Regions from separate parts of the Mesorhizobium sp. M0663 genome, predicted to be linked through region 1. Evidence: predicted binding sites of a transcription regulator. Region 1 holds the regulator's gene; each other region holds the start of a gene.
What was found. The regulator LexA, encoded in region 1, represses DNA repair genes until DNA is damaged. The targets are predictions, from matches to a motif close to TGTTCNNNNTGTGTTCNG.
Positions count from the first base shown of each region.

Region 2: the regulator LexA is predicted to act here: its motif matches at 1,752-1,769, upstream of NKI54_RS13125 (helicase-related protein).
Region 3: the regulator LexA is predicted to act here: its motif matches at 1,758-1,775, upstream of uvrA (excinuclease ABC subunit UvrA).

Region 1 is NZ_JAMYPX010000022.1:89,838-93,117, forward strand. Features, by position in the region: gene kynU (kynureninase) at 1-876, opposite strand, end outside; gene lexA (transcriptional repressor LexA) at 1,324-2,058, shown strand; gene NKI54_RS27475 (ComEC/Rec2 family competence protein) at 2,052-3,280, opposite strand, start outside.
Region 2 is NZ_JAMYPX010000005.1:181,263-184,542, forward strand. Features, by position in the region: gene NKI54_RS13115 (acetyl-CoA C-acetyltransferase) at 1-371, shown strand, start outside; gene phbB (acetoacetyl-CoA reductase) at 480-1,205, shown strand; gene NKI54_RS13125 (helicase-related protein) at 1,937-3,280, shown strand, end outside.
Region 3 is NZ_JAMYPX010000012.1:64,892-68,171, reverse strand. Features, by position in the region: gene uvrA (excinuclease ABC subunit UvrA) at 1-1,608, opposite strand, end outside; gene NKI54_RS20725 (hypothetical protein) at 2,305-2,703, opposite strand; gene NKI54_RS20720 (ATP-dependent Clp protease proteolytic subunit) at 2,700-3,280, opposite strand, start outside.

The DNA.
Region 1 (3,280 bases):
GCCCTTCAGCGTGCGCATCGACAGGACCGGCTGCGTGCCGCACAGAAACCGGCGGATGCCGGTGCCGGCCGCATAGCCTGGCTCGAAGGCGAAGGGCCGTGCATGGCCCCACCAGCCGGTGAGCGGCTGCTGGATGTCGGAAAGATGCCGCTCAGCCGCATAGATGAAGGCAGGCGCGCCCGGGCCGCCATTCAGATATTTGTAAGTGCAGCCAACGGCAAAATCGGCGTTTGCCTTGTCGAGCTCGACTGGCATCGCGCCGGCGGTGTGGCAGAGATCCCAGACGATCATCGCCCCGGCTTCCTGAGCCCTGCGCGTCAGCGCCGGCATGTCGCGCAGTTCGCCCGACTTGTAGTTGACGTGGTTGACCAGCACCACGGCGGTGCGTTCGTCGATCAGCTCTTCGACGGTCGGCGCGTCGACCCCCGAGAGGCGCAGCAGCGTATCTTTTCGCGTCGAAACCACACCCTCAGCTATGTAGAGGTCCGTCGGAAAACTATCGCCCTCGGCGACGATGACCTGCCGCTCCGGTCGCATGGCCATGGCGGCGTGCAGCAGCTTGTAGATGTTGACCGATGTCGTGTCGCAGACCACCGTCTGGCCGGCCGCGGCACCGATCAGGCGCCCGAGCTGGTCGCCAAGTTCAAGCGGCATGTTGAACCAGCCGGCCGTGTTCCATGCGCGGATGAGATCATGCGACCATTCTTCGGTCGCGGCCTTGTGCAGTTCATCGAAAGCGGCACGTGAAGCAGCTCCTAGCGAATTGCCGTCGAGATAGATCACTCCTTGCGGCAACACAAAGCGGTCGCGCATCGCGCGCAACGGATCCGCGGCATCCATCGCCTTTATGGCCACGAGATCGGGAATTCCTGTCATGATTTGTCTGCTCCCCCAAGATCCAACGCAACGCCGGACACGCATCGACTGTTCTTCCATTACCTGGTTGCGCGCAGCAAGGCTCCACCGGCGAGAAGCAGCCTGACCAGGCGGTGGAAACCGGGACTTAACCCGAGGTTGGCGTTTTGAATTCGTTTCGTTCACGGTGCATTGACCAGACCGCACAGTCGATACGGGTTCAATTCCGTGCCTTTTGCCGACCGACGGCCGATGCCAGTGCCGCCTTCTAGGAGGCCAGAAGGGCGCAAACGAAAGCAGAATCAAGGCGATGAGGCTCGCGGCGGTGAAAATGCGGTACGCCGGTAGGGGACGTCGTTTGTTTCCCGAGCCTTAACGCATTCATTAAACTTTAAACAGTTGCGGAACACAACTGGAACAGATAGTGTTTGTTCTGGGTTTGTTTTTCTGATTCTGTTGGGGGTCGCTATGCTGACACGCAAACAACACGAACTGCTTATGTTCATCCACGAAAGGTTGAAGGAAAGCGGTATCCCGCCTTCATTCGACGAGATGAAGGAAGCGCTCGATCTGGCTTCCAAATCCGGAATCCACCGGCTGATTACGGCGCTGGAGGAGCGCGGCTTCATTCGCCGTTTGCCCAACCGGGCCCGTGCGCTGGAGGTGCTACGCCTGCCTGACTCGATCGCCCCCGGCCTCAATGCGGCACGCAAGTTCTCGCCGAGTGTCATCCAGGGCAGCCTTGGGCAAGGCGCCCCTCGGCAGGGCAAGCCGACATCGTCGCGTGTCCCTGCAGCCGGCAATGACGACGATGTCGTCGCCGCCGTTTCGATCCCGGTAATGGGCCGCATCGCGGCCGGTGTGCCGATCGATGCCATCCAGCACCAGACGCATTCGATTTCGGTGCCGCCGGATATGATCATGGGCGGCGAGCATTATGCGCTCGAGGTCAAAGGCGATTCGATGATCGAGGCTGGCATTTTCGACGGCGACACGGTGATCATCCGCAATGCCGATACGGCGAGCCCCGGTGAGATCGTGGTGGCACTGGTCGACGAGGAGGAAGCGACGCTGAAGCGGTTCCGCCGCAAGGGCGCCTCGATCGCCCTGGAAGCCGCCAATCCGGCCTACGAGACGCGCATCTTCGGACCAGACAGGGTCAAGGTGCAGGGCAAGCTCGTCGGACTGATCCGCCGCTACTGAGCTCCGCCCTTGGCGCCGGCTTTGGGGTTGTCGGCCCTGCGGTATGGCGGCAGGCCCCGTGCCGCGCGTGAAAATTTCCGCTGCACGTGCCAGGGCCGGTATGATTTTTCGACCGCGAAACGGATTTCGGCGCGCGTTGCCGCTTGTGGATCGAAGTAGACGGCGGCACTTCCCGCGCGCGCCAGTTGCCGTTTGGTGACGACGAGGACCAGCCGGTCGTAGTAGCAGGGGTTATGGGCGGTGGCGTCGTCGATGACGATCAAGCTGGCAAAGGCGCAGGCTGGCCGCGCAGTATCGCGGTCCTTGGCTTGCGCGATGATCGCGCCGGATGGATGCCTGGCAAGGCAGAGGCCGTCCGTGCAAATGAACGGCATGCCCGGCGGTAGGTCGGCCGGATCGGCAATGTCGAATTGCGGGTCGTTCTTTCCAGGTGTTTCCGGCGCGACGATAGCCTCTGATGTGAGCGCGCGTTTCCAGTTGTCGATGGTGAACTCATTCGGGCGTGCCCGGTTGACCGCGAGTTCACCGCTGCCGATCGGCAGCGCGACCAGCCGTGCGTCCTCCGAGACCAATACGTCGGGTATGCGTGTCTGCGTTGTCGTCAGCAAGCCGGCGAGCGCAAAAGGAAGTGCCGCCAGCCGCAACCAGGTCGTCGCCATGCTGGCAATGACGAGGGCGATCGTCACCAGAAGGACGGATCTCAGCGAAATCAGCCCGACCGCATCGATCGGCGAGCGCTCCGATATCCACCCGGACAGGGCGATCATCGCCGTCAGCCCCTTGCCCATGACATAGAGGAAAGGGCCATCCGCACCGAACGGCATCGCCAGCGCGCTGAGAACGGCGAAGGGCATGACGACCAGTGAGACGATGGGCATGATGGCCAGATTGGCGAACAGGCTGAGCGGCGCCACGCGCTGGAAATGCCATATGGCGAAAAGCGCCGTGGCGCTCCCTGCAATGATCGAGGTCATCGCCAGACCGCACATGCCCAGCAGGACCTTTCGAGTGGCAAAGCGTAGCGGCGACAGCCGCGGCGGCGGCGTGGTGGCCCTGCCGGCGCGGTAATCGGACCAGCCTGCATAGGCGCCGACAAGGGCCGCCGTCGCGGCGAAGGACATCTGGAAACTCGGACCGACCACCTCGTGCGGCGACACCAGGATGACCGCGATGGCCGAGATCGCCAGGTTGCGCATGGTGAGCGCGGCCCGGTCGAACAGCA
Region 2 (3,280 bases), on a different contig from region 1:
CGCTGGTGCGTATCGTTTCCTGGGCGACCGCCGGTGTCGACCCGCAGATCATGGGGACGGGACCGATCCCCTCCTCGCGCAAGGCGCTGGCCAAGGCCGGCTGGTCGGTCGGCGACCTCGATCTGGTCGAAGCCAACGAGGCCTTTGCCGCGCAGGCCTGCGCCGTCAACAAGGACATGGGCTGGGATCCGGCCATCGTCAACGTCAATGGCGGCGCCATCGCCATCGGCCATCCGGTCGGCGCCTCGGGCGCCCGCATCTTCAACACGCTGGCCTACGAGATGCGCCGCAGAAGTGCCAAGAAAGGCCTTGCCACGCTGTGCATCGGCGGCGGCATGGGTGTTGCCATGTGCGTGGAAGCAATGGGATGAATGGCAAATTGTGAATGGTGAATGGTGAATGGTGAATGGAAGATCGGAGGGCTTACGCAATAACCATTCCCCATTCCCCATTCACCATTCACTCTGGGAGGGAAACGCATGACAAAGGTTGCAATCGTCACAGGCGGGTCGCGCGGCATCGGCGCGGCGATATCGGTCGCCTTGAAAAGCGCCGGCTATTCGGTCGCCGCAAACTACGCCGGCAATGAAGAAGCAGCGGCAAAGTTCAAGGCCGCGACCGGCATCCCGGTCTATAAATGGTCCGTCGCCGACTACGAGGCCTGCGCCGCCGGCATCAAACAGATCGAAGCCGATCTCGGTCCCGTCTCGGTGCTGGTCAACAATGCCGGCATCACTCGCGACGCGATGTTCCACAAGATGACGCGCGAGCAATGGAAAGAGGTACTCGACACCAACCTTTCCGGCGTCTTCAACATGACGCATCCATTGTGGGGCGGCATGCGCGACCGCAAGTTCGGTCGCATCATCACCATCTCCTCGATCAACGGCCAGAAAGGCCAGGTCGGCCAGGTCAATTATTCGGCCTCGAAGGCCGGCGATATCGGCTTCACCAAGGCACTGGCCCAGGAAGGCGCGCGCGCCGGCATCACCGTCAACGTCATTTGCCCCGGCTACATCGCCACCGAGATGGTCAAGGCAATGGACGAGAAGGTCCTCAACGAGCGCGTCATCCCGCACATCCCGGTCGGCCGTCTCGGCGAGCCGGAGGAGATCGCGCGCTGCGTCGTCTTCCTCGCTTCCGACGATGCCGGTTTCATCACCGGCTCGACCATATCAGCCAATGGCGGCCAGTACATCGCCTGATCGTTTATCTTTACGTTGAGACAGATACGCGCTTGGACGAACGGGCCTGCAAAACGGCTCGTTTCTATAGCGGTCTTCCCGTTGCAAGATCTCGATGCGGCACGCTGCCCCAATCCGGCACGCAAAGGTTAACGGCCGCTGCGCAGCCTATGCAAAAACCGCCCGGCAGCCTGTGGATTCTCGGTGGAAAAGCTGTTCACAACACAACATGCAGCGGTGAACAAACCAAGAAACTTCGGCTATCTCTGATTCGTCGCCGATTCGTTCCGGCTTTGAGCGGAACGTTAACGGCGAGAGCTGAAAACACCCTCGAAATGATTGAAGCGCGTTAGGAAACATCAATAATTTCATAATGTTGTGCGAAGCAGATTGGCCAGCCACGACCATTCACCGGCAAAGGTTAACCGCAGTGCTCGCTTGGATGCCACTTGCATAAATCGGGCCAGTTTCCGTGATTCAGCATGTGGTGAGGTACGCCGACAGAAAACCCAGATGTAGCCGTGAACAAACCCTGAATCAGCGCGAGTCAGTGATTCGTCGCTGATTCGTTCCAGACTCGTTCCAACTGTTAATCGGGAACAGATTTTCTGGCTTCGAACCAACCAATCGGCCTGCCCTCGGCATATTCCGCTTTCGCTTCGCGCCCGAAATCCCTATGTGTCGCCTGTCATACGCGGCCAATATGGGCGCGCTCCCGACAATGCGAGGCAGAGAGCCTTATTTCCAGGCCGATGAACATCTATCCGAAACACACTGAACCGCTGATCCTGTCGGGTCGAGACGTGACGGCCGTGCTCGGCCCGACCAATACCGGCAAGACCCATCTCGCGATCGAGCGCATGGTGGCGCACGAAAGCGGCGTCATCGGCCTGCCGCTCAGGCTGCTTGCCCGCGAGGTCTATACGCGCGTCTGCGAGAAGGTCGGCGCCCATAAGGTGGCGCTCATCACCGGCGAGGAAAAGATCCAGCCGGCGGGCGCGAAATACTCGGTCTGCACCGTGGAAGCGATGCCGCGCGAGACCGACGCCGCCTTCGTTGCCATCGACGAGGTCCAGCTCGCCGGCGATCTCGAACGCGGACACATCTTCACCGATCGCATCCTGCATCTGCGCGGCCGCCAGGAGACGCTGCTGCTCGGCGCCGCCACCATGCACGGCATTCTGCAGCGCCTGCTGCGGGGCGTGTCGGTAGTGACGCGACCACGCCTGTCGCATCTTGCCTATGTCGGCTCGAAGAAGCTGACCCGCCTGCCGCGGCGCACCGCGATCGTCGCCTTCTCGGCCGACGAGGTCTATGCCATCGCCGAGCTGATCCGCCGCCAGCAGGGCGGTGCCGCCGTCGTGCTCGGCGCACTCAGCCCGCGCACCCGCAACGCCCAGGTGGCGCTGTTCCAGTCGGGCGACGTCGACTACCTCGTCGCCACCGACGCCATCGGCATGGGCCTCAACCTCGACCTCGACCACGTTGCCTTCGCCCAGAATCGCAAATTCGACGGTTACCAGTACCGCAACCTGACGGCGGCCGAGCTCGGCCAGATTGCCGGCCGCGCCGGCCGGCATCTGCGCGACGGCACCTTCGGCGTCACCGGCCAGGTCGATCCGCTGGATGATGAACTGGTCAACAAGATCGAGGCGCATGATTTCGATCCGGTGAAAGTGCTGCAGTGGCGTACCGCGCATTTCGATTTCGCCAGCCTCGATGCGCTGAAGCGCTCGATTGAGACCAACGCCCCGGTCGAAGGCCTGACGCGCGCGCTGCCGGCAGTAGACGCGCAGGCGCTCGAGCATCTGTCGCGCGACGAGGACGTCCGGGCACTCACCACCGATGCCAGACGCGTGGCGCTGCTGTGGGAAGCCTGCGCGCTGCCCGACTACAGGAAGATCGCGCCGGCCCAGCACGCCGACTTGATCGCCTCCATCTACATGGACCTTGCCAGGCACGGCCATGTCGACGAGAACTACATGGCCGAGCAGGTGCGCCGTGCCGACACCACTGAAGGCGACATCGACACGCTGTCGCACAGGATTGCCCAGATCCGCACATGGACCTTCGTCTCCAACCGGCCCGGCTGGCTG
Region 3 (3,280 bases), on a different contig from region 1:
CTCGTCGAGCACATAGAGCACGCCGGTCAGGCCGGAGCCGATCTGCGAAGCCAGCCGGATGCGCTGGCTCTCGCCGCCCGACAACGTGCCGGAGTTGCGCGACAGCGTCAGATAGTCGAGACCGACATCGTTGAGGAAGCGCAGCCGCTCGCGGATTTCCTTGAGCACGCGCACCGCGATCTCATTCTGCTTGTCGTTGAGCGAAGCGGGCAGGTCGGTGAACCACTGGTCGGCCTTGCGGATCGACAGCTCGGTGACCTCGCCAATGTGCTTGCCGGCGATCTTGACCGCGAGCGCCTCGGGCTTCAGCCGATAGCCGCGGCAGGCCGGGCAGGGCGTGGCCGACATGAAGCGCTCGATCTCCTCGCGCATCCAGGCGGATTCGGTTTCCTTCCAGCGGCGCTCGAGGTTGGGGATGACGCCCTCGAAGGTTTTCGTCGTCTTGTAGGAGCGCAGGCCGTCATCGTAATGGAAGGTGATTTCGCGCTCGCCGGTGCCGTGCAGGACGGCTTGCTTTGCCTCCTCGCTCAAATCCTTGAACTTGTCGCCGAGCTTGAAGCCATAGGCAACGCCCAGCGCTTCCAGCGTCTGCGCATAGTAGGGCGAGCTCGACTTCGCCCAAGGGCTGACGGCGCCGGCGCGCAGCGAGACATTCTCGTCGGGCACGACCAGGCTGGCATCAATGGCGCGTTGGCTGCCGAGCCCGTCGCAGGTCGGGCAGGCGCCGAACGGATTGTTGAAGGAGAACAGCCTGGGCTCGATCTCGGGAATGGTGAAGCCGGACACCGGGCAGGCGAACTTTTCCGAGAACAGCATGCGTTCATGCGTCTCGTTCTTCGATTTGTTGACCGAATCCTCGCCGGTCTGGCTGGCGTCGAGCGGCTTGTCGGCAAATTCCGCCACCGCCAGCCCGTCGGCCAGCTTCAGCGCGGTCTCGATGGAATCGGCGAGCCGCGTCGCCAGATCGCCGCGCACGACGATGCGGTCGACGACGACGTCGATATCGTGCTTGTACTTCTTGTCCAGCGCCGGCACGTCGGCGATCTCATAGAAGACGCCATCGACTTTGACGCGCTGAAAACCCTTCTTCTGCAGCTCCAGCAGTTCCTTGCGGTACTCGCCTTTGCGGCCGCGCACCATCGGCGCCAGAATGAACAGCCGGGTGCCTTCCTCGACAGCAAGCACCCGGTCGACCATCTGCGAAACCGTCTGGCTCTCGATCGGCAGGCCGGTGGCCGGTGAATAGGGTACACCGACGCGGGCGAACAAAAGCCGCATATAATCGTAGATCTCGGTGACGGTGCCGACCGTCGAGCGCGGGTTCTTCGAGGTGGTCTTCTGCTCGATGGAGATGGCCGGCGACAGGCCGTCGATCTGGTCGACGTCAGGCTTCTGCATCATTTCGAGGAATTGCCGTGCATAGGCCGAAAGGCTCTCGACATAGCGGCGCTGGCCCTCGGCGTAGATGGTGTCGAAGGCAAGCGATGACTTGCCCGACCCCGACAGGCCGGTCATGACGATCAGGCTGTCACGCGGCAGATCGAGATCGACATTCTTCAGATTGTGTTCGCGTGCCCCGCGAATGGAGAGATATTTATGGTCGGCCATCGCCGGTCGCCGCCTCAGAATCTGGAATTCGTGGGATGGGCGGGTTTTCCCGACCACCCCCTATGTAGGCAATTTCGCCGCCTTTTCGAGAGACGCCACAACTCTCGACCAAAGCGTTTAACCGCCTTTCGCGCGAACGGGCAAGCGGAAAGAACAAAGGCCGAACACGCTCCTGACAAAAGCTGCCCGTGGGGCCGGCTTCCCAAAACGTCTCGCGATCACATTTTTCGGTAATCGGCTATTCAAGGTTGACGTCCCTACACCGTGGGGGCAGACTCCAGACGTCAACGAAGCCGGCCGTCTTTCGATGGCCTCGCGGCCTGGGGCTAGCCTGCGAGACGCCGCGGGTTATGCGATGAGCGCTTCGACGACGACAGTCGCAACCAACAGAAGGAGAGCAGAGGCATGACTCCACCGGATTGTTCGTTGAGGCTCCACGTGTCGCTGGAGCCGCGGCAGGTATAAATGGCCAGGGTCAGGCGTTTTCGCTGCCCGCCAAACGGACCTGCTGATCCCCATAAAATCAGAGACTGCTAGTCGGATCGTCGGCTGAATGCCGCGAAGCATCCGAAATAAAATGCCGGCAGTACACTCCCGGCAATTTGGATTTCAGATCCAAGAAGCCCCGTCAGTTGCAAACGCAATGGCGGGGCTGTTCGTTTGAAGCGCAATATTTGTGGTTCACACCAGGCGAACTTAGCGGCTGGAGGGCCTGATCCCGCCGGTAGCGACATCGATGGTGATGCTACCGGAAATCCGAACGTCGGTATCGCCAATCTTGAAGGTGCCGTTGCCGCTGCCTGGAGCCACGTCGTCAGGCTCAGGCTGCGGCGCTGGCTCGGCGATGCGATAATCGCTGGTCACACCGGGCAGGGTGCCCTTTTGCGAAGACGTCGAATTATCTTGGGCAAGTGCCATACCCACCAGCATGTTCGTGCCGGCTACGGTAGCGATGGCAAGGCATAACAGGCTGGATGAGCGGCTGGCGGTCATCGCCGGACTATAGTGCCGCGATAGCGGCAAGACCAGACCGATGGCGCTGAAATTGCGGGCGCTCAATCGCCTCAGTTCCGTCCGCCGGCCCGGCTCGTTCATGCGGCCTGCTTGCGAGTGTCGAAAACATGGTCGACGAGGCCCCAATCCTTGGCCTCCTGCGCGGTCATGAAAAAGTCGCGGTCGAGCGTGCGTTCCACTTCTTCGTAGGTGCGGCCGCAATGGCGGGCGTAAAGATCGGTCATGCGCCGCTTGGTGCGAAGGATGCCCTCGGCATGGCGCTGGATATCGGAGGCTTGGCCCTGGAAACCGCCGAGAGGCTGATGCAGCACGATGCTGGTGTTGGGTAGCGCGATGCGCCGCCCCGGTGTGCCGGCCATCAAAAGGAACGAGGCCATCGAGGCGGCGAAGCCCATACAAACCGTGGAGACCGGGCAGCTGATATACTGCATCGTATCGTAGATGGCGAAACCGCTGGTCACCACGCCGCCCGGCGAGTTGATGTAGAGCGAGACCTCCTTGTCGGGATTGTCGGATTCCAACGACAGAAGCTGGGCGCAGACCAGCGCCGAGGTGCCGTCGTCGATCGCCCCGTTGATGAAGACGATGCGCTCGCGCAGCAGCCGCGAAAATATGTCGAAGGCACGTTCGCCGCGGCTCGACTGCTCGATCACCATCG